DNA from 2 places in the Micromonospora sp. NPDC005205 genome. Region 2 is predicted to be linked to the other one. Evidence: riboswitches for the same ligand, from Rfam matches in the RefSeq annotation. Region 2 holds a riboswitch; the other holds the start of a gene.
The links. A riboswitch is a leader RNA that binds a small molecule or an ion and turns the genes downstream of it on or off. The one in region 2 is predicted to bind cobalamin.

Region 1: another riboswitch for cobalamin. It lies ahead of ABZU43_RS10380 (acyl-CoA thioesterase); the one in region 2 lies ahead of ABZU43_RS32015 (CbtB-domain containing protein).

The regions. Positions count from the first base shown of each region.
Region 1 is NZ_JBEXHV010000004.1:129,839-138,665, reverse strand. It holds gene ABZU43_RS10395 (Dyp-type peroxidase) at 1-11, opposite strand, end outside; gene ABZU43_RS10390 (copper chaperone PCu(A)C) at 35-637, opposite strand; gene ABZU43_RS10385 (copper resistance protein CopC) at 703-2,817, opposite strand; cobalamin riboswitch at 2,939-3,155, shown strand; gene ABZU43_RS10380 (acyl-CoA thioesterase) at 3,284-3,796, shown strand; gene ABZU43_RS10375 (helix-turn-helix domain-containing protein) at 4,254-5,234, shown strand; gene ABZU43_RS10370 (DUF6355 family natural product biosynthesis protein) at 5,505-5,831, shown strand; gene ABZU43_RS10365 (cellulose binding domain-containing protein) at 7,007-8,083, shown strand; gene ABZU43_RS10360 (DNA cytosine methyltransferase) at 8,098-8,346, shown strand; gene ABZU43_RS10355 (GNAT family N-acetyltransferase) at 8,295-8,827, opposite strand, start outside.
Region 2 is NZ_JBEXHV010000031.1:34,014-42,840, forward strand. It holds gene ABZU43_RS31985 (GH92 family glycosyl hydrolase) at 1-38, shown strand, start outside; gene ABZU43_RS31990 (phosphotransferase) at 131-790, shown strand; gene ABZU43_RS31995 (TetR family transcriptional regulator) at 856-1,488, opposite strand; gene ABZU43_RS32000 (MFS transporter) at 1,702-3,204, shown strand; gene ABZU43_RS32005 (histidine phosphatase family protein) at 3,285-3,869, opposite strand; gene ABZU43_RS32010 (CbtA family protein) at 3,866-4,636, opposite strand; gene ABZU43_RS32015 (CbtB-domain containing protein) at 4,627-4,830, opposite strand; cobalamin riboswitch at 4,865-5,020, opposite strand; gene ABZU43_RS32020 (amidohydrolase family protein) at 5,286-6,164, shown strand; gene ABZU43_RS32025 (ABC transporter permease) at 6,485-7,492, shown strand; gene ABZU43_RS32030 (ABC transporter substrate-binding protein) at 7,533-8,588, shown strand; gene ABZU43_RS32035 (ATP-binding cassette domain-containing protein) at 8,588-8,827, shown strand, end outside.

The DNA of each region.
Region 1 (8,827 bases), on a different contig from region 2:
CGCCTGCTCATCGGCCGGACGGGTGGCGTCTGCGTCACGATGACGGGCTCATGCTCATCTCCGGCGTGGCGCTCACGCCGGGCATGGGCTGACCGTGCCCGGGGGCGTAGCTCTCCTGCGCCCCGGTGAACGGCTTGGCCACGGCGCTGAACTGCTGGGTCCTGCCGTCGGCGAAGGTCAGCGTGAAGGTCAACTCGTCGCCGGCCTGAACGGGCTTGGTGAGGTTCATCAGCATGAGGTGGTCGCCGCCAGGCTCCAGCGCATGCGTGCTCTTGGCCTTGATCACGACGCCACCCTGCTTGGCCTGCATGACCATCTTGCCGTCCTTCATGGTCATCTCGTGCAGCTCCATCGGTGACAGGGGGTTCGTGGCGCCCGTCACCGTGACATCGCTGTCGCCGTCGTTGACCAGGGTCCCGAAGGCCGCCGTCATGCCCTTGTCGGCCGCCTTCACCCACGGGTCACGAATGCCGAGCACACCAGCGTCCGGGTTGGCCGGGGCCGACGCGGACGGGCTCGTCTGCGCGGTCGACGGAGAGTCGGACGATCCGCACCCGGCGGCGCCCACCGTCAGGATCGCGGCGGCGAGGATCGCGGCCGAGCGGCGGCGTGAAACGTTCGGGCTGGTGGCGCGCATGTGTTCTTCCTCCGATGGTTGCTGCTGGGAGGTTGGTCGGCCGCAGCAGGGAGAAAGTTCCGGGCTCAGGGAACGTTGATCGTGAACTCCCCGGCGTGCACCTTGCCGGCGACCTGGAAGTCGAAGAAGGCCCGGTACCGGCCTGAACTCGGCGCGGTCAGCCAGAACTTGACAGTCCCGTCGACCAGCTCCGGCTCGGGGTGCACGTGCACGTAGCCGAGGTCACCCTCACGAACCACCACCAGGTGCCCGTACGCGGCAAGGTATCGCTCCAGCTGCGCGGGCGTTGCCGTGTCGGCGCTGGCGACCTGGAAGTGGATCGGCGCCGTCACCCCCACCGTCGGGGTGCCGGTCATCGACACCGTGTACGGACCAGCCGTCGCCTGCGCCTGTGCCGGCGGCAGCGCGGTCGGGGTGTGCGCACCGGGCACTGTGTGGTCGACGCCCAGCACGAGCGGCAGCGGCGTGCCGTTGGCAGCGGTGACGGAGAAGTCGGCGTAGACGCGGTAGCCGCCGGGTCGGGCCAGCGTCATGGGGACGCTCCAGGTGCCGTCGGGTGCCATCGTCGGGTGCAGGTGCTGGTAGCCGCTCAGGTCACGGCCCACGACGATCATGTGCAACGGCTTGTCGTGGACGACCGCGAAGCGAGTCGCCGGCTGCCGGTCGGTGCCGACGATGCGGAAGCGGTAGTCGGCGCGTACCCCGGCGGGTTGGGTTCGTTCCAGCGGTTGCAGCGTGTACCCGCCGGCGCTGACGGTCGTCCCGGTGGCCAGCGTCTCGCCCGTGACGCCGTCGCCCCGGTGCGTGTGCGGCCCGGTGCCCGCCGGGTGTTGGTGTCCGTCGGCCGCGGACCCTTCCGGGCCGGAGGCGGGCGGACCGCCCGCCGGCTGCCGGGCGTTGTTGGCGGCCGGGCCCTCGTTGCCGCTGATGCGCGCCAACCCGAACCCGCCGAGCAGGGCCAGCACCAGGGTACCGACGAACAGTGCCAGGCTGGTGTTGCTCAGCCGGGACCCGGGCGTCGCCGTGGCGAAATCCGGGTCGGGCGATGCCCCGGAGTCGACGGGCAGTCGACTGTCCGTCGTGGCGGGGGCTTTCGCGTCCTCAGCGGTCGGAGTTGGATCGACAGCGACGCCGGTCCGAGCCACGACGACGGCGGTGTCCTTACGCGCGGCCGGCACGGCGCTGGGTCGCCGCTTACCGTCCGAGGTCTGCGTACCGCTGCCGGTCGCCGCGAGGCTCCTGTCTGCGTCGGTCCTGCCACCGACCGCTCTGCCGCCGCCGGTTCTGGCAGCGGCGGGCTTGCTACCGGCGCCCTTGGCGCCGGTGGCCTTGGCGCTGGCGATCCTGGTGCCGGCGGTCCTGGTCCCGGGACGGGTGCCGGCGCCGCGTCGAGCGGATGTCGCCGACGCGGTACGGCCCCGGCCGGCGGGTCTGCCGGTGGGGGTCGTCCGCCGACGCCAGACGACGAATCCGGCCGCCGCCGCCGCCACCGCGACCACCGCCAGGCCGACCCACGCGACCGCTCCGGGGCCGCTTTCGTCAGTCGATCCGGTCGGCGCAGCCGCTGCCGCGGACGGCGGAACCGCCGTCTCGGCCGCGACTGTCGGCACCGCCGACGCCTGCCCGGACGACCCGTGTTGCTCGGCGGTGGCCAACAGCGCCGGATCTGGCTGGGTCGACGGCGGGCTCCACCCCTTGGGCGCCGCCGTCACCGGCCCGTCGTAGCGGAAGGTCAAGGTGCCGCGTACGGGGTCCCCGTCCGAGGCGACCGACAGGTAGCTCACCGAGTACTGGCCCTTGGCTGGCAGGTGCGCGACCGCCACCGTCGCGGGGAACCCGGTTGTGTACTCGCGTGGCTCGAACTGGCCGTTGACCAGGAAGTACTCGCGCACCGGCTTGTCCAGCGGCTTCGGCTCCCCGTACGACCAGCCATTGTCGACCCGGATGCCACCCGGCGCGGTGATCGTGAAGAACGCGTTGGCAGCGGCCTTCTCGGTGAAGAACAGCTGCACCGACGTCAACGGCTCGCGCACGGTTGCGCCGCTCGCCGGTGTGGACATGGCGAGGGTCCCGTGAGCTGCGGCGGGCTGGGCGGACGCGAGGAGAGCGACCGCCGAGGCGAGGAGGAGCGCGAGGAGGCCCGAGACCACCCGCCCAGGAATCTGAGGGTGACGACGCATCTGAATATCCTCACTGGGCTGAGACTTTTTACAAGAGGTGACGAACTTTTTCCTCACATGGCTAAAGCCGAACACCTCCCGGGTGGTCGGCCGGGCTGAGGGGCCGTCGCCCCTGGCCAGCTATGCTCCCGGTGGCGCTGGTTCGCCCCGTCGTGACCGGCTGGGCGTCGTAAGAGGGAACCCGGTGGGAATCCGGGGCTGCCCCGCAGCGGTGAGTGGGAACGACCGCCGTCATCAGCACTGGGCCAGTGGCCTGGGAAGCGACGGCCAGTAGGGGACCGGCGTGGAGCCGGTCGGGCCCGCGAGTCCGAAGACCTGCCCGCGCCGCGTACACAACCGTGTGCGCTGCCGTCGGCCTCGCGGGTGGGCTGAGCGGGTGACGTGCCGGGCGGTGTGCGCCGGTGTGTCCTCGTCAGCGTGTGCCCGTGTTCCGGCGGTGTGGTTTCCCGAGGGACGGACTACCGCTGTGCACGACACCACCACGATCGCCGGCCGAGCGCCGTCGGCGTCGCACCTGACCCTGTCGCAGATCATGGACCAGCATCACACCAACCTGATGGGTACGGTCCACGGCGGCCGGATCCTCAATCTCATCGACTCGGTGGCCGGGGTGGTCGCCGCCCGCCACTCCGACGGGCCGGCGGTCACCGCCGCGATCGACGAGACCGCGTTCCTGCGCGCGGTGCGGGTCGGCGACGTCGTGCACGTCGACGCCCGGATCACCTGGGCCGGTCGCAGCTCGATGGAGGTGGCGGTCAAGGTGACCGCCGACCGGTGGGACCGGGCGGTGCCGCCCACCGACGTGGCCACCGCTCACCTGGTCATGGTCGCGATCGACGACGACGGCCAGCCTCGTACGGTGCCGCCGCTGCTACCGGAGACCGACGGTGACCGGCGGCGGTACCGCGAGGCGGAGATCCGCCGCAAGCACCGGCTGGCGCTGCGGCGCGCGCTGCTCGACGGTGCCGAAGACGACTGACCCGTGCGCGGTGCGCCCGTCGCGGCGCCGGCGCGGTCTGAGGAACGCCCCGCCGTCGATCTGGTCGGATGGGATGGCGTCCACGTCAAGTCCCGATCACGCAGAGTGTGGATGCTTATGTGCGCCGCGTTGTTGCGGGAGCTCGATGCCGCGGCGGCGGGTGCGTTCGGCGCGGATGAGGTCGGCCAGGTGGTTCAGAGTGCGGCCGGACAGCGCGACCCGTAGACGGGTGAGACAGCACAGTGAGGCTCCCGGTTGGGGCATCGGATCTTGGTCGCCTGCTGTCTTACCGGGAGCCGCGTCCTATCTCGACATACGCTGCCCGCCACCCATCGCGACCAGGCCCATCACGATGAAAAGCCCTCAATGCCTGACCCGCGCCATAACTCGCAACGCCGGTATATCGACGCCAGGCTATCGTGATCTGACCCCTGCAGCGACAGTGCGAAGGTGAGTCATGGACGTAGTCAGCACCACCGAGGTCCCGGTTGAAGACGGGTTCGCCTTCTGGCGCGAGGTGAACTCGAAGCTCTGGGTGCCCTACGATTTACGGTGTGAATCGCAGTGGGAGCCCGGATTTCGAGCTCAGGTCGGAATCAGCGAGTTCGGTCCCGTGCAGGCGACATTAATGACCACGATGCCGCACTCGGTCCACCGCACTCCCAAGCTCATTCGGCAGGCCGATCCCGAGGTGTTCAAGCTGGGCTGCCTTGTGCGCGGTGGCGGCATGATCACGCAAGACGGCCAGCGCACAGATTTCGGCGTGGGGGATCTGATTCTGTATGACACCTCCCGGCCCTACCTGGCCGAATTCAGCCCGGATGTGCCAGTTAGTCAGCTGCTGCTTCTGCGCTTCCCGCGTTTGTTACTGCCGTTGCCCCCTTGGGAGTTGCGGCGCCTGAGCGCAGTTCGCATCCCCGGCGCCCAAGGTATCGGCGCGTTATCTTCACAATTCCTGCTGCACCTTGCCCGGCACATGGACGAACTCAGTCCGTTGGACGCCGCCCAGCTGTCCACCCTCACCATTGACGTGTTGACAGCGGCACTGGCAAACGCGCTGGACGTCCAAAGTGCGGTGCCCTCCCACACCCGACGTCGAGCGTTGATGGCTCAGATCCACGCCTTCGTCCGAGAGAATCTCGGCGATCCGCGCCTGACACCGGACGCGATTGCCGCAGTGCATCACATCTCGTTGCGATACCTGCACAAGCTGTTCCACGAGGAAGGGCGCACGGTTGCCGGCTGGGTCCGCGAGCGTCGCCTGGAGCAGTGCCGACGCGACCTCGCCAACCCCCAACTAGGCGCGCGCCCGATCCACGCGATCGCCGCCCAGTGGGGGTTCACCAGCCCGGCGCACTTCAGCCAGGCGTTCCGCAACGCCTACGGTCTTTCGCCACGCCAGTTCCGCGAGCAGTACGCGAGAGTACGCGCAGACTAAAGACTTGTGCGCTCACCAGTAACGACAGACCCGGCTGTGTCCTGCACTCTTATCTTAGGAAGTCCGCTCAGTCAGGGTTGAATCTGATTCCGGCTTACAGAAGAAGATTCACTTGAGCGTGTTACATCGATCCGTGTTTTCGCGATGGAAGGAGCGCGAGGAAGTGCATCGATCACTTCATGCAGCCAGCAGCATCATCGAGGCCGCAGCGGCGGCTGACAGGAGACCATTGTGAAAATGGGGTACAGAACGGCGTTTCGGATCTCGGCAGTGACCGCGATCCTCGGCGCACTCACCCTGTCCGGGACCGTGGCACAGGCAAGTCCGGGCGCCAGCTCCCGCCTGTCCCAACCCGAAACCACCGCGGTTTCGGAGCAGGCCAAGCCCGGCAGCGAGGACGTCGCCGCGCAGGTTTGCGGCTACTACGAAGACGCGGTGACGGCCTGGTACAACCACTGCGGGAACACCCATGTGCTCATCTACGTCGACGCGACGTGGCCCCGCGACGACTGGACATGGTGCATCGGTCCGGGAACGTGGGACATCGGCGGCGCCAACGCCGTATCCAACGCGTGGTACTCGGGTCAAACTTGTTGAACGGCCGGCCAGGCGCTACCTGCGTTCGGTGTTCGCGGATCAGGCCAGCGAGGCAATTGAGGGCGCGGTCGGACAGGGGAATCGCGGCAGGGTAGACAACGGCGAGGCTTCCGGTTGGAGCATCGGATCCTGGGTGTCTTGCCGGGAGCCTCGCCCTACGTCGATCCCTGCCCCCACCCCACCGCCGTGACCAGCCCCGTCACGATGAAATGGGCTTATTCGACATCGCGCTCGCCCTCAGCAACATCGGCGCTGTCAGGTCGCCTCGGCCCACAGCATCGCGGCGCGCTACCTGAGAGTTTCACTGGGACTCATGGGCCGGCTGGGCATGAGATTCGGAACAGCCTCCTCGTTCGATGAACTGGGAGGGGTGCTTCGGAGGCTGCAGCAACTGAGCGAAGCACAGAAACAGCATGAATTTGCAATGACCGCCGGGCCGATGAGCACCACCCGAAGTGACAGAAAGTCAACGGATCAGTGCCCGCGATCGTGGTCGCCTACGCCACTGGCTACCGCGAGCCCGGTCCGGGGGAGCAGGTTGGGAGCAACAGGGTGCTCTGAACGGTCTTGAACTGCGTCCAACGGCATCGAAGGTCACTCAACTGTGCCCACCCTTTTCTGTGGCTCCACGTTTGCGCAGGTCAAAGAGGGTGTGGCGTCCTGTTTCACCCCGAAGAGGTCGCTGGTTCGACACCAGCATCGCCCACTCTCAGTTCGTGCAGGTCAGTAGCCCCTTGCCGGAGTAGCCGGTAACGGGCTTCGCCGTATGTGCGGCTTACGTGGGGAGCAGGCTGGGAGCAGCGTGGCTGGCTCTGGGTTCGGACCTGCATGGACCCGCCTGGCTGCGTGACCGGATTTGCAGCCCCGAGTGGGGACTGCTGCTAGTTGAGAAGCTGGTACTACCGCTACCGGCGTCCACATCACGAGAGGGTGCCCCCGCGCTGTGTCTCGCAGGCTGACTGATGGCCGTCGGTCTGGTGATCTGCCCACTCGCCGGGTCCACATTGTGGGGTCGCGTACCCGGCGCTCGGGTTTCTGCCGGGACGATCAGCCATGGGCGGGCTGTCCGTTGTCCTGCCGGCGGCAGGACTGCCGTTCGTGCCTTGACAGGAAGGCGGAGCAGCAGGACAGTCGACATATTCATAGACGTTCAACTATCTACGGCGAGGTGTGCAATGCGGAAGTCGCTGACTGCTGTGGCCGCCATCGCTGTTGCCATGGTCGCGATGATGGCCGCGATCTCACACGCCAGTGCGGCGAACGCGGCGTCCGGGTGTCGGGTGAACTACGTCGTCACCAGCCAGTGGACCGGTGGCTTCCACGCCGACATCGCGGTCACCAACTTGGGTGACCTAGTCAACGGGTGGACGCTGCGGTTCGCGTTCCCCGCAGTCGACCAGCGGCTCACGCAAACCTGGAGCGCCACCTGGGCCCAGGCGGGCCAGCAGGTCAGCGCGACCAATCTGGGCTGGAACGCGACCCTGGGCACCAATGGCTCCGCGAACATCGGTTTCGTTGGCGCCTGGTCGGGCAGCAACCCCATACCGGCGTCGTTCACGCTCAACGGTGTCACGTGCACCGGCGGCGTCCTGCCCAGCGTGACGCCGACCCGGACGACCACACCGCCGGTCGCTGACTGGCCGGCGATCGTCACCTGGCTCAGCCCGACCGCCGGCGCGGTGTACACCACGTCGGGAACCGTCCCGCTGGCGGCGACCGCGACCGTGGGAGGCGGACACAGCATCACCTCGGTGTCGTTCCGGGTGGACGGCGTCACGGCGGCCCGGGGGGTGAGGACGACCGGTGACCGGTTCGAGGCGCTGTGGACACCACCGATCGGGGAGCCCGGCACCAGCACCACCTTCGTGCTGTACGTCTCGGCCGGCACCGACCAGTCGCTGTCTGGCGCTGCGCCGCCGTTGCTGGTCACGGTGGTGACGCCGGCGTCCACCGGCACCAACCAGCCGCCGGCGGTGGCGTTGAGCACCCCCGGCGGGCAGACCTACTTCCTCGAGCCGACGACCGTCACGTTGGTCGCCGACGTCGCCGACACCGATCCCGGGGATCTCGTCAGCCGGGTGGAGTTGTACCTCGGCGCAACCCGGCTGGCCGTGACGCCGACCAACAGCGGACAGCGCTACCAGTTCCAGACGGCCCTGTCGGCCGGCACGTCGTCCACCTTCACCGTGCGGGTCCATGATTCCCACGGTGGCATCGGCATCTCGAACCCGCTGACCTTCACCATCCGTTAGCGCCTCGGCCCTCCGTGGAGAACGTCGCCGCCCTCTTGCGGCGAGGATTCGACGTCGTCGAAGCCAACCTGGCCACGATCGGGTACAACACGCGCTGGCTATGCCTACGCGCGCCCGACATGGGCGCCGCCCACCGCCGCGACCGGCTGTTCCTGCTTTATCTGGACACTTGGAGCACCCTGGGGGCACCTCACAACTGTCGAGTGCCCTGTCAGGCCGTTATGGCGAGAGTGCGGTTGTACTCATCGCGGGTGATCGCATAAACGCGGGTCGGGCGGTTGCAGGAGGGGTCGATCGTTTCGCGGTCCAGCCGCATTCCGAGTTTCCGCATGACACGTTCAGATGCGTCGTTGCCGATCTGGTGGATGCTGAGGATCCGATCGAGTTCTCGATCGACGAACGCGAAGTGCAGCGCTGCGTGGGCGGCCTCGGTGGCGAAGCCTTGGCCCCAGTACGGTCTACCCAGCCGCCAACCGATCTCGACCGCGGGCATAACCTCGGGCAGGAAGGTGGGAATCGCCAAGCCGGCAAAACCCGCCAGTTCGCTGGTCTGGCGGACCTCGACCGCGAACAGCCCGAACCCGTGTTCGTCCCAGGCGCGTTCGCAGCCGGTGATTCCCGCCGCTGTGCGTTCTGGATCGGCAGGCGTCCCGTTGCCGATCCAGCGCATGACGTCCGGATCCGCGTTGATCGCCGTCATGGGCATGATGTCGTCATCGCGCCAACGGCGCAGCACGAGTCGTG
Region 2 (8,827 bases):
CCACCACGGTGTCCCGACCGTTCACCGTCACCGGCTAGCACCGAGCCGGGGACAACGCAGCGTGGGGCGGGCCGTGATCACGGCCCGCCCCACGCGCCTGTCGCGCAACACACTGTTAGCGTCGTCTGCCATGGACGATCACGCGCTGCTCGCCTCGGGCCGCGACGCCGACGTCTACGTGCTCGACGAGTCGCGGGTGCTGCGCCGCTACCGCCAGGGCGGGGACAGCGAGCCTGAGGCGGCGTTGATGGCGTACGTCGCTGCCGCCGGCTACCCGGTGCCCGTGGTGTACGACGCCCAGGGGCCCGACCTGGTGCTCGAACGACTCGACGGCGAGACTCTCCTGGCGTCGATGCTCGCCGGGCGCACCGGCATCGGCGCGGCCGCCGACCTACTGGTGGGCCTGCACGACCGCCTCCACAGCCTGCCGGCCCGCTTCAGCGCCGATCCGGCGGACCGCGTCCTGCACCTCGACCTGCATCCACAGAACGTCATGGTGACCTCGCGCGGGCCGGTGCTCATCGATTGGCGTAACGCGACCGAGGGCCCAGCCGACCTGGACGTGGCCATGACCGCTCTCATTCTCGCCGAGGTGGCGGTCAGCCCGGACCCGCAGCTCGCCGATCTTGCCCGGGACGGCCTCGACGCCTTTCAGCAACGCGCCGAAGCACCCCGGGTCAGCCAACTACGACATGCCGTGGGTCTGCGCCGGGTCGACCCCGCGCTCTCCGCGGTCGAGAAGTCCGCCCTGGGCCGCGCCGCCGCCCTGGTCCATACCCGCGTCGGCTGATCGTCCGTGCGCTGGCAGCCCGAACGGCGCGCGCCGGGTCCCGTGATCGGCCTCTCGGCCAGCGCTCAGTGCGGTGGCAGCAGCGCGTCGACCAGGTCGCGCAGCGGCCCGACCAGGTCATGCTCGGTGGCTGAACTCAGCGGTTCCAGCCGGATCGACGACCGCAGCACCGCGACTCCGATGCCGGCGGCGAGGGCCATCTGGGCGTGGAGCAGGAGCTGTTGGCTGTCCGGATCGCCGGGACGCCACCCGCGAGCCGCTGCCAGTTGTTCGCTGGAACGGACCAGCACGCCACGCCGGATCTCGTCGGCCTCCGCGTCCCCGGACGACCGCAACAGCAGTGCGAGCTGGCTCGACAGGCCGGCCGCGCCGAGGCCGGCGATGTGCCGGGCGATGGCTTCGGGCACCCGGCCGGCGGGCGTCTGACCGTAGGTTCGGCCCAGTTCGTCGCCAGCGGCACGCAGGCACGCCTCGAACAGGCCTCCTTTGGAAGTGAAGTAGCGGCTGATGAGCGCCACGTTGACGCCCGCGTCGTCGGCGATGTCCCGGACGGTGGTGGCCGCGTAGCCGTCCCGGGCGAAGCGTTGGCGGGCGGCGTCGAGCAGCAACTGCCGGGTCTCGGCCGCGTCCCGACGGCGACGCTGGGCCGGTTCGCCGGCGGTGTTGCTGGTCGCGGGGACAGGCGGTTCTGCTGTCACGACGCGTCCTTCCTGTCGCTCTGGCGCGGAGTCGGTGGGTTGCCGTCCGCCCATCCGCTGCTCGATTCGGGCCGGTAAGTAAACATATGTTGACTTTCTGTCGACTGCAAGGTCCGGTACGACCCGAAGGTGACGTAAACGACTGTTGACATGAGTCCCGGGCTGCGGATACTGGCTAAGTCAGCAAACGTTTACATCTAGTTCGGGGATCTCATGACCCACACCATCGAGGAGTCGACGAACCTCGACTCCGCGTCCGGCGCCGCCCCGCGCGCCAACAGCAGCCTCCTGGTGCTGTACCTGTCGCTGGGCGGCCTGGCGTTCGCGGTGCTCCAGTCGCTGGTCGCGCCCGCGCTGTCGACCATCGGAAGGGACCTGGGCGTCTCGACCGGAGACATCAGCTGGGTGCTCACTGCGTACCTGTTGGCCGCCTCGGTGTTGACGCCCATCCTCGGACGTCTCGGTGACATGGTCGGCAAGCGCCGGGTCCTCATCGGCGTCCTCGCGGCCCTCGCCGCGGGCACACTGCTCGCCGCTCTGGCCCCCAACCTGACCGTGCTGATCGTCGCGCGGGCGCTACAGGGAGCCGCCGGAGCGATCCTGCCGCTCTCGATCGGCATCGTCCGCGACCAACTGCCCCGGGAGAAGGTCGGCGTCACCGTCGGCCTGCTGTCGGCGATCTTCGGGGTCGGCGCCGGTGTCGGCATCGTGGCCGCGGGCCCGATCGTGGAGCACCTGTCGTGGCACTGGCTGTTCTGGCTGCCACTGGTCCTCGTCGTCGTCGCGCTGCTCGGAACCATCTTCGGGATGCCCGAGTCGCGGGTCCGCACGCCCGGACGGCTCGACATGCTCGGCGCGGCCATCCTCTCGGTGTCGCTGGTCTCGTTGCTGCTGGCCGTGAGCAAGGGGCAGGGCTGGGGCTGGACCGAGTCGAAGACCATCGGCCTGTTCCTGCTCGGCGTGGTCGCGATGGTGGTGTTCGTCCGGGTCGAGCTGCGGGTACGCGAGCCCCTCATCGACATGCGCCTGATGCGGATCCGCGGTGTCTGGGCCACCGACCTCGTCGCCCTGATCCTCGGTTTCGCGATGTTCGGGACGTTCGTGCTGGTACCGACCCTGCTGCAACTCCCCGCGGCCACCGGGTACGGGTTCGGCAAGACGGTGTCCCAGGCGGGCCTCTTCCTGCTGCCCACCGTCCTGATGATGGTGGTCTTCGGCCCCCTCGCGGGTCTGCTGGACCGTCGCTTCGGCCCCAAGGTGCCGATGTTCCTCGGCACGGTCGCGGTCGTCGTCGCGTTCGTGCTGCCGGCGCTCGGGCACGGCGCGACCTGGCAGGTTCTGCTCTCCGGGGTGCTCACCGGCGCCGGCATCGGCCTGGCGTTCGCGGCGATGTCCAACGCCATCATCGAGAGCGTCCCGGCCGGGCAGACCGGCGAGGCGAGCGGCGTCAACACCATCGCCCGCACCATCGGCAGCAGCATCGGCGCGGCGGTCGTGGCGGCCGTCATCACCTCGAACAGCACCCCACAGGGGCTACCCACCGACACGGCGTTCACCGCCGGCTTCTGGGTGTGCGCGGGCGTCGCGGTCCTGGCCGTCTTCGCGGCACTCGCCCTGCCCTCAGCGCGCCGCCGCCACGAGCAGGCCCTTGCCGCCGGTGTCGACGACCTCCCGCCCGAGCCGGTCGAGCTGCACCTGCCCATTCGGCAGCACTGAGCAAGCGGCGCACAGGCGCAGGCCGTGCCCACCAGGAGTGGGCACGGCCTACGCCGTTCGGTGTGACCTCGACCTGCTCGCTATCCGCCCAGTCGAAGGTGCCAGCGCGCACCCTGGCTGGTGAGCCGGACGACAGCCAACGGCTCGACGTCCACCTGCCGGTACGTCGCCATCGGAAGGCCGAGGGCGTGCACCACCGCGACCCGGATCACCAGTGGGTGGGTGACCGCGATGACTCGTCCACCGGCCCGGTGCTGCGCGTCCAGCCAGCTGCCGACCCGATCCCGCACCGCCGTGACGGACTCACCGCCGTGCGGCGCGCAGTCCGGGGCGGACAACCAGTCGTGCAGTGCCTGCGGCTGCGATTCAGCGACCTCCTCAAGCGATCGCCCGGACCAGTCCCCGTAGTCACAGTCGGCCAACGCGGTCTCGACCGTCGGCAGCAGGCCGAAGGCGTCGGCGGTCTGTCGGGCGGCCACCGCGGGGCTGGACAGGCAGGTGGCGTTCTCCCCGAGGGGCCAACGCCGGTCCGCACCCGCGTGGGCCTGGGCGAGCGTGGCACGCAGGCCACCCTCGTCCAGGCCGTCGCCGGCACCGCCGAAGCGGGCCCGGCGCAGCGCGGCGGTGTGAGCGTGGGCGACCAGCCGAAGGCTGGTGCCGGTCACGTGCTCGGCAGCGCGGTGCCGGCCCGGCGACGCCGCTCGTGGTGCATCAGGGCCGCGAACAGCAGGCCGATGCCGGTCCAGAGCACGACCTGGGTGCCGAGCGAGGCCAACCGGAAACTCCACAACAGGGTCGCCGGGAAGTCCGCCGGAACCTCCTGGAAGGAGGGCATCACCACGTACGACACTGCCGTGACCAGGAGAAAGCCGCCCACGGCCGCGGCGGCGCGAAGCCACGTCGGCGCGTGGGCACCGACCGACCGGTAGCCCAGCGAGCCGGCCCACACGGCCACCAGCCCGAGCACCACCATCAACAGGTAGGTGACGGTCCGTTGGTTGATGGTGGCCGGGTCGCCGACCGCCGGTGGGTTCGCCGGGTACTTGAGGAACGGCACGATCACCGCACCGACCAGCGCCGCGCCGGCCAGCAGCAGACCCCACCGCCCGTCGTCGTCGCCGCGCCGCCGCCGGGCCAGCAGGACGTACGCCGTGGCCAGCAGGCCACCCATCGCGGCCCCGAACAGGGCGGTGGCCAGGAAGAGGCCGCCCCGCTGACCCGTCCGGCTGACCAGGGCGTCCTCGTGATCGTGCGCACCAACGGCAGGCTCGGCGTGCGTCGCCGCCTCCTCGATGGCGATGGCCGCCTCGACGTGCGGTTCGCCGGCGACGTACGCGAACGCCCCGGCGAGCAGGCCGGCGATCAGGCCGGCCAGCAGCCCGCGGACGAGGACGGCGAGGAACGGGGGAGTGCTGGTGGTGGTCAGTGGCACGGGACGCCCAGCAGGTGCCGGCCGTCGTGCATCAGCTCGTGCAGGTACATCCCACTGCGCGACACCGCCCCCTGGTCGAAGGCGACGAGATACGTCAGCAGGGCGAGCGCGGCAACGGTCGCCAGAGCAGTCCACAAGAGACGGGCACTGCCAGCGGGGTGCACCACCGGCTGGCTGGTAGCGGAGCTAGACATGAATACACGAACCTCCCCAGGGATGACGCGTCCCCATCGCAAGGCTGCGGACGACCGAGCGTCCTGGCTCGCGGACCCCGATGGTGATTGGGGAACCGCTCACAGTGGCGCGACCGCGCCGGATTCACACCGGCTTCCCTCGCGTCGCCGCAGATAGTGCGTCGACGGTATCGGTGCCGCCTCAGGCGGTCAACCCGGACCCGTGCCCCGGACGCGTCAGTGCACCGGCGCGTCGACGAGGCGGACCAGCCGCAGGTGCCGGGTGGATTCGTCAGACCAAAAGGCGACACTGCCGGAGGCCGGTCGTGGTGCGCGTTCGGGACTCGACAACAGGCTGTTACCGCTAACATGGTCAATCTGCCAGATCGGCTCCGTGGCTCCGGGTTGACCCGGAGGGTTCGATCAGCGGCGGGGCGGGGTGTGCTGTGGACGAGAACGCGCCAGGGACGGGTCCGGTGACGACCGGCGAGGTCGCGCGACGAGCGGGCATCGTCGACGCGCACCATCACCTCTGGGTCCGGGCGCGGCACCCACAGCCCTGGATCGATCCGCACACCATGGCCGCGATCGACGACGACTTCACACCGGTCGAGCTCGCCCCGGCGACCCGGGCCGCCGGGGTCACCCAGACCGTGGTCGTCCAGTCCGTCGCCGTTCGGTCGGAGACGCCCGAGTTGCTCGGCATCGCGGCCGACGACCCGCTCGTCGCCGGGGTCGTCGGCTGGGTCGACCTCACCGCGGCCGATGTCGACCGTCGCCTCGCCCGACTACGCGGGGCGCGCGGCGGCGAACGGCTGGTCGGGATCCGGCACCTGGTCCAGTCCGAACCCGACCCGACCTATCTCGATCGCCCCGAGGTGCGGCGCGGCATCGCCGCGGTCGGTGCCGCGGGTCTCGCCTTCGACCTCCTGGTGCGCCACCGTCAGCTGCCGGCGGCCGTCCGGCTCGTCCGCGACCTGCCCCAGGTGCGGTTCGTCCTGGACCACCTCGGCAAGCCCCCGCTCGGACGCGCCGATCTCGGCGACTGGCAGCGCGACCTGCGGGCGCTCGCGGCCGAGTCCAACACCACGGCGAAGCTCTCCGGCCTGGTGACCGAAGTGGATGGTGGGTCCTGGACCGCGGCCGACCTGCGGCCCGCGGTCGAGCACGCCCTCGACGTGTTCGGGCCGGATCGGCTGATGTTCGGCTCGGACTGGCCGGTGTGCCTGCTCGCCACTTCGTACAACCGCTGGGTCGCCGTCCTCGGTGACCTGCTGGACCCGCTGTCCGACGACGAGCGGGCCGCGATCTGGCGCCGGACCGCCGGCCGTGTCTACCAGCTGGCCCCGTCCTGAGACTGCAGCGCCTTTCGGCCTGGGGACATAGCATGTTATCGATAACATGCTGGCGGTGGCAGTCGGTGTCGATTTGGTCAGACGTATGGCTTCGATGGCACAGGTAACGATGGCAAAACATGCCCGCAAGACCTTGGCAACATACGTGAATGCGTGGCAAGGTAACGCCTGATCGCGGGAAACATCCGACCTATCTCCAAGGTTGTGCGGGCACCTCGCCGCACCGCCGGCCGAGCGGGGTCGGTCGCTCACAGACGTTCGGCTCGTCGGCGGGTCCCCGTCGGACGCCGGCGCCACGCTTGAGGAGGTCAGGTCCGACGATGAGTAGCGCCGAGGCAACCGCCGGCACACAGCGCGGCGAACTCAGCGACTGGTTCCGGGAACGGATCTCCCACGCCGTCTCCGAGTTCACCGCCGCGACCGCGTTGGTCGTCCTGTTCATCGCCTTGACCTTCGCGAGTCCCTACTTCCTGACTGCGGACAACCTCTTCAACATCGGGGCCCAGACGGCGGTGATCGCCATCATCGCCACCGCCCAGACGATGGTCATCATCACGAAGGGCATCGACCTGTCCGTGGGGTCGGTCGCCGCGCTCGCCGGCGTGTTGGGCGCGATGGTCGTGCGCGACCTCGGCTTCTCGCTCTGGGCGGCGACGGCGGTCGCGATCGGCGTGGGCGCGCTGGCCGGGCTGCTGAACGGGCTGCTGGTAACGGTGGCCCGGATTCCGCCGTTCATCGCGACGTTGGGGACCATGTCCGTGGGCCGAGGCCTGGTCTTCATCATCACCGGTGCGGTCGGCGTCTACGGCCTTCCCCGGTCCTTCCAACTGCTCGGCAACGGGCAGATCCTCGGCATTCCGTTCGCCGTGGTGATCACCGTCCTGGTCGCCGTCGGGGTCGCCTTCCTGCTCTCCCAGACCCGCTTCGGTCAGTACACCTACGCCATGGGCTCCAATTTGGAGGCGGCCCGCCGCTCCGGTATCCGGGTCGGGCGGCACCTGACCGGGGTGTACGTGCTGGCCGGCGTGCTGGTCGGGCTGGGCGGCATGATCGCCGCCTCCCGGGTCAACTCCGGCCAGCCCAACTACGGGATCTCACTGGAACTCGACGTCATCGCCGCCGCCGTCATCGGCGGAGCCAGCCTGTTCGGCGGGCAGGGCCGGATCGTCGGGACCATCATCGGCGCGTTCCTCATCGCCCTGGTCCGCAACGGCGCCGTCCTGCTCGACATCAGCATCCACTACCAGCAGGTGATCGTCGGCGTGATCATCTGGGCCGCCGTCTACTTCGACCAGTACCGCCGCCGGCGGCTGGAATCACGGGGTTGACATGCCATTCCGAGAGTCCGAACGAGGAAGGACACACACCATGGCACACACCACCACCAGCCGGCGGACGCGAGGACGACTCCTGCGCGTGCAGGCGATCCTGGCCGCGGCCGCAGCGACCGCCCTGCTCAGCGCCTGCGGCGGCGTCGAGGTCCGTGACGGCGGCGGCGACAGCGCGACCAAGGACGCGAGCGGCCCGTTGAAGCTCGCCGTCGTACCCAAGGCGGTCGGCGCCGACTACTGGAACACCGTCAAGGCGGGCGCCGAGTGCGCCGCGCAGCGCGCGGGGGACGTCACCGTCCAGTGGGACGGGGTGACCGCCGAGACCGACGTCGAGGGCCAGGTCAACCTGATCCAGAACTTCGTCACCAAGAAGGTCGACGGCATCGTCTACGCAGCGACCGACTCCAGCGCGCTGGCACCGGCGACCGACAAGGCGCTCAGCGCCAACATCCCGGTCGCCATGATCGACTCTGGCACCAGCCCGCAGCCGTCGAACGTGCCCCTCTTCGCCACCGACAACCGTGCGTCGGCGACCGAGGCGGCCAAGCTGCTCGCCACCGAGCTCGGCCCCGGCAACCACGAGGTGGCGCTCGTCGAGTTCCAGCCCGGATCGCAGACCAACACCGAGCGGGTCGACGGCTTCAAGGCCGGCCTCGCCCAGTACCCCAACCTGAAGCTGGTCGGCCAACAGCCGAGCAAGAGCGACGTCAACGAGGCCCGACGGGTCACCGAGAACATCCTCACCGCCAACCCCAACCTGAAGGGTGTCTTCGCGGCCAACGAGCCGAGCGTGCTCGGTGCCGCGCAGGCCATCCAGGCCGCCGGCAAGTCCGGCAAGGTGGTCATCATCGGGTGGGACGCCGCCCCGGACGAGATCGCCGGGGTACGCAACGGCCAGATCTCGGCGCTGGTCGTGCAGAACCCGTTCAAGATGGGCTACTTCGGCGTCGACAAGATGGTCAAGCACCTTCGGGACAAGGCGCCGCTGGCGTCGGCCGACACCGGCGTCACCTTCGTCACCAAGGAGAACATCGACTCGGCGGAGATCAAGGCGGTGCTCGAGCCCAGCTGCGCCAACCCGCCGGTGCAGTGATGGGTGTGAACCCCACGGCCACCAAGACCAGCGACCAGCAACCCACCGACGCGGAGCCGCCGGTCCTCGAAGCCCGCGGCATCGTCAAGCGGTTCGGGCACGTCGAGGCGTTGCGCGGCGCCGACTTCACGGTCCGCCGCGGTGAGGTCGTCGCGCTGATCGGCGACAACGGCGCCGGCAAGAGCACCCTGATCAAGACCCTGTCCGGTGTGCACCCGCCGGACGAGGGCGAGATCCGG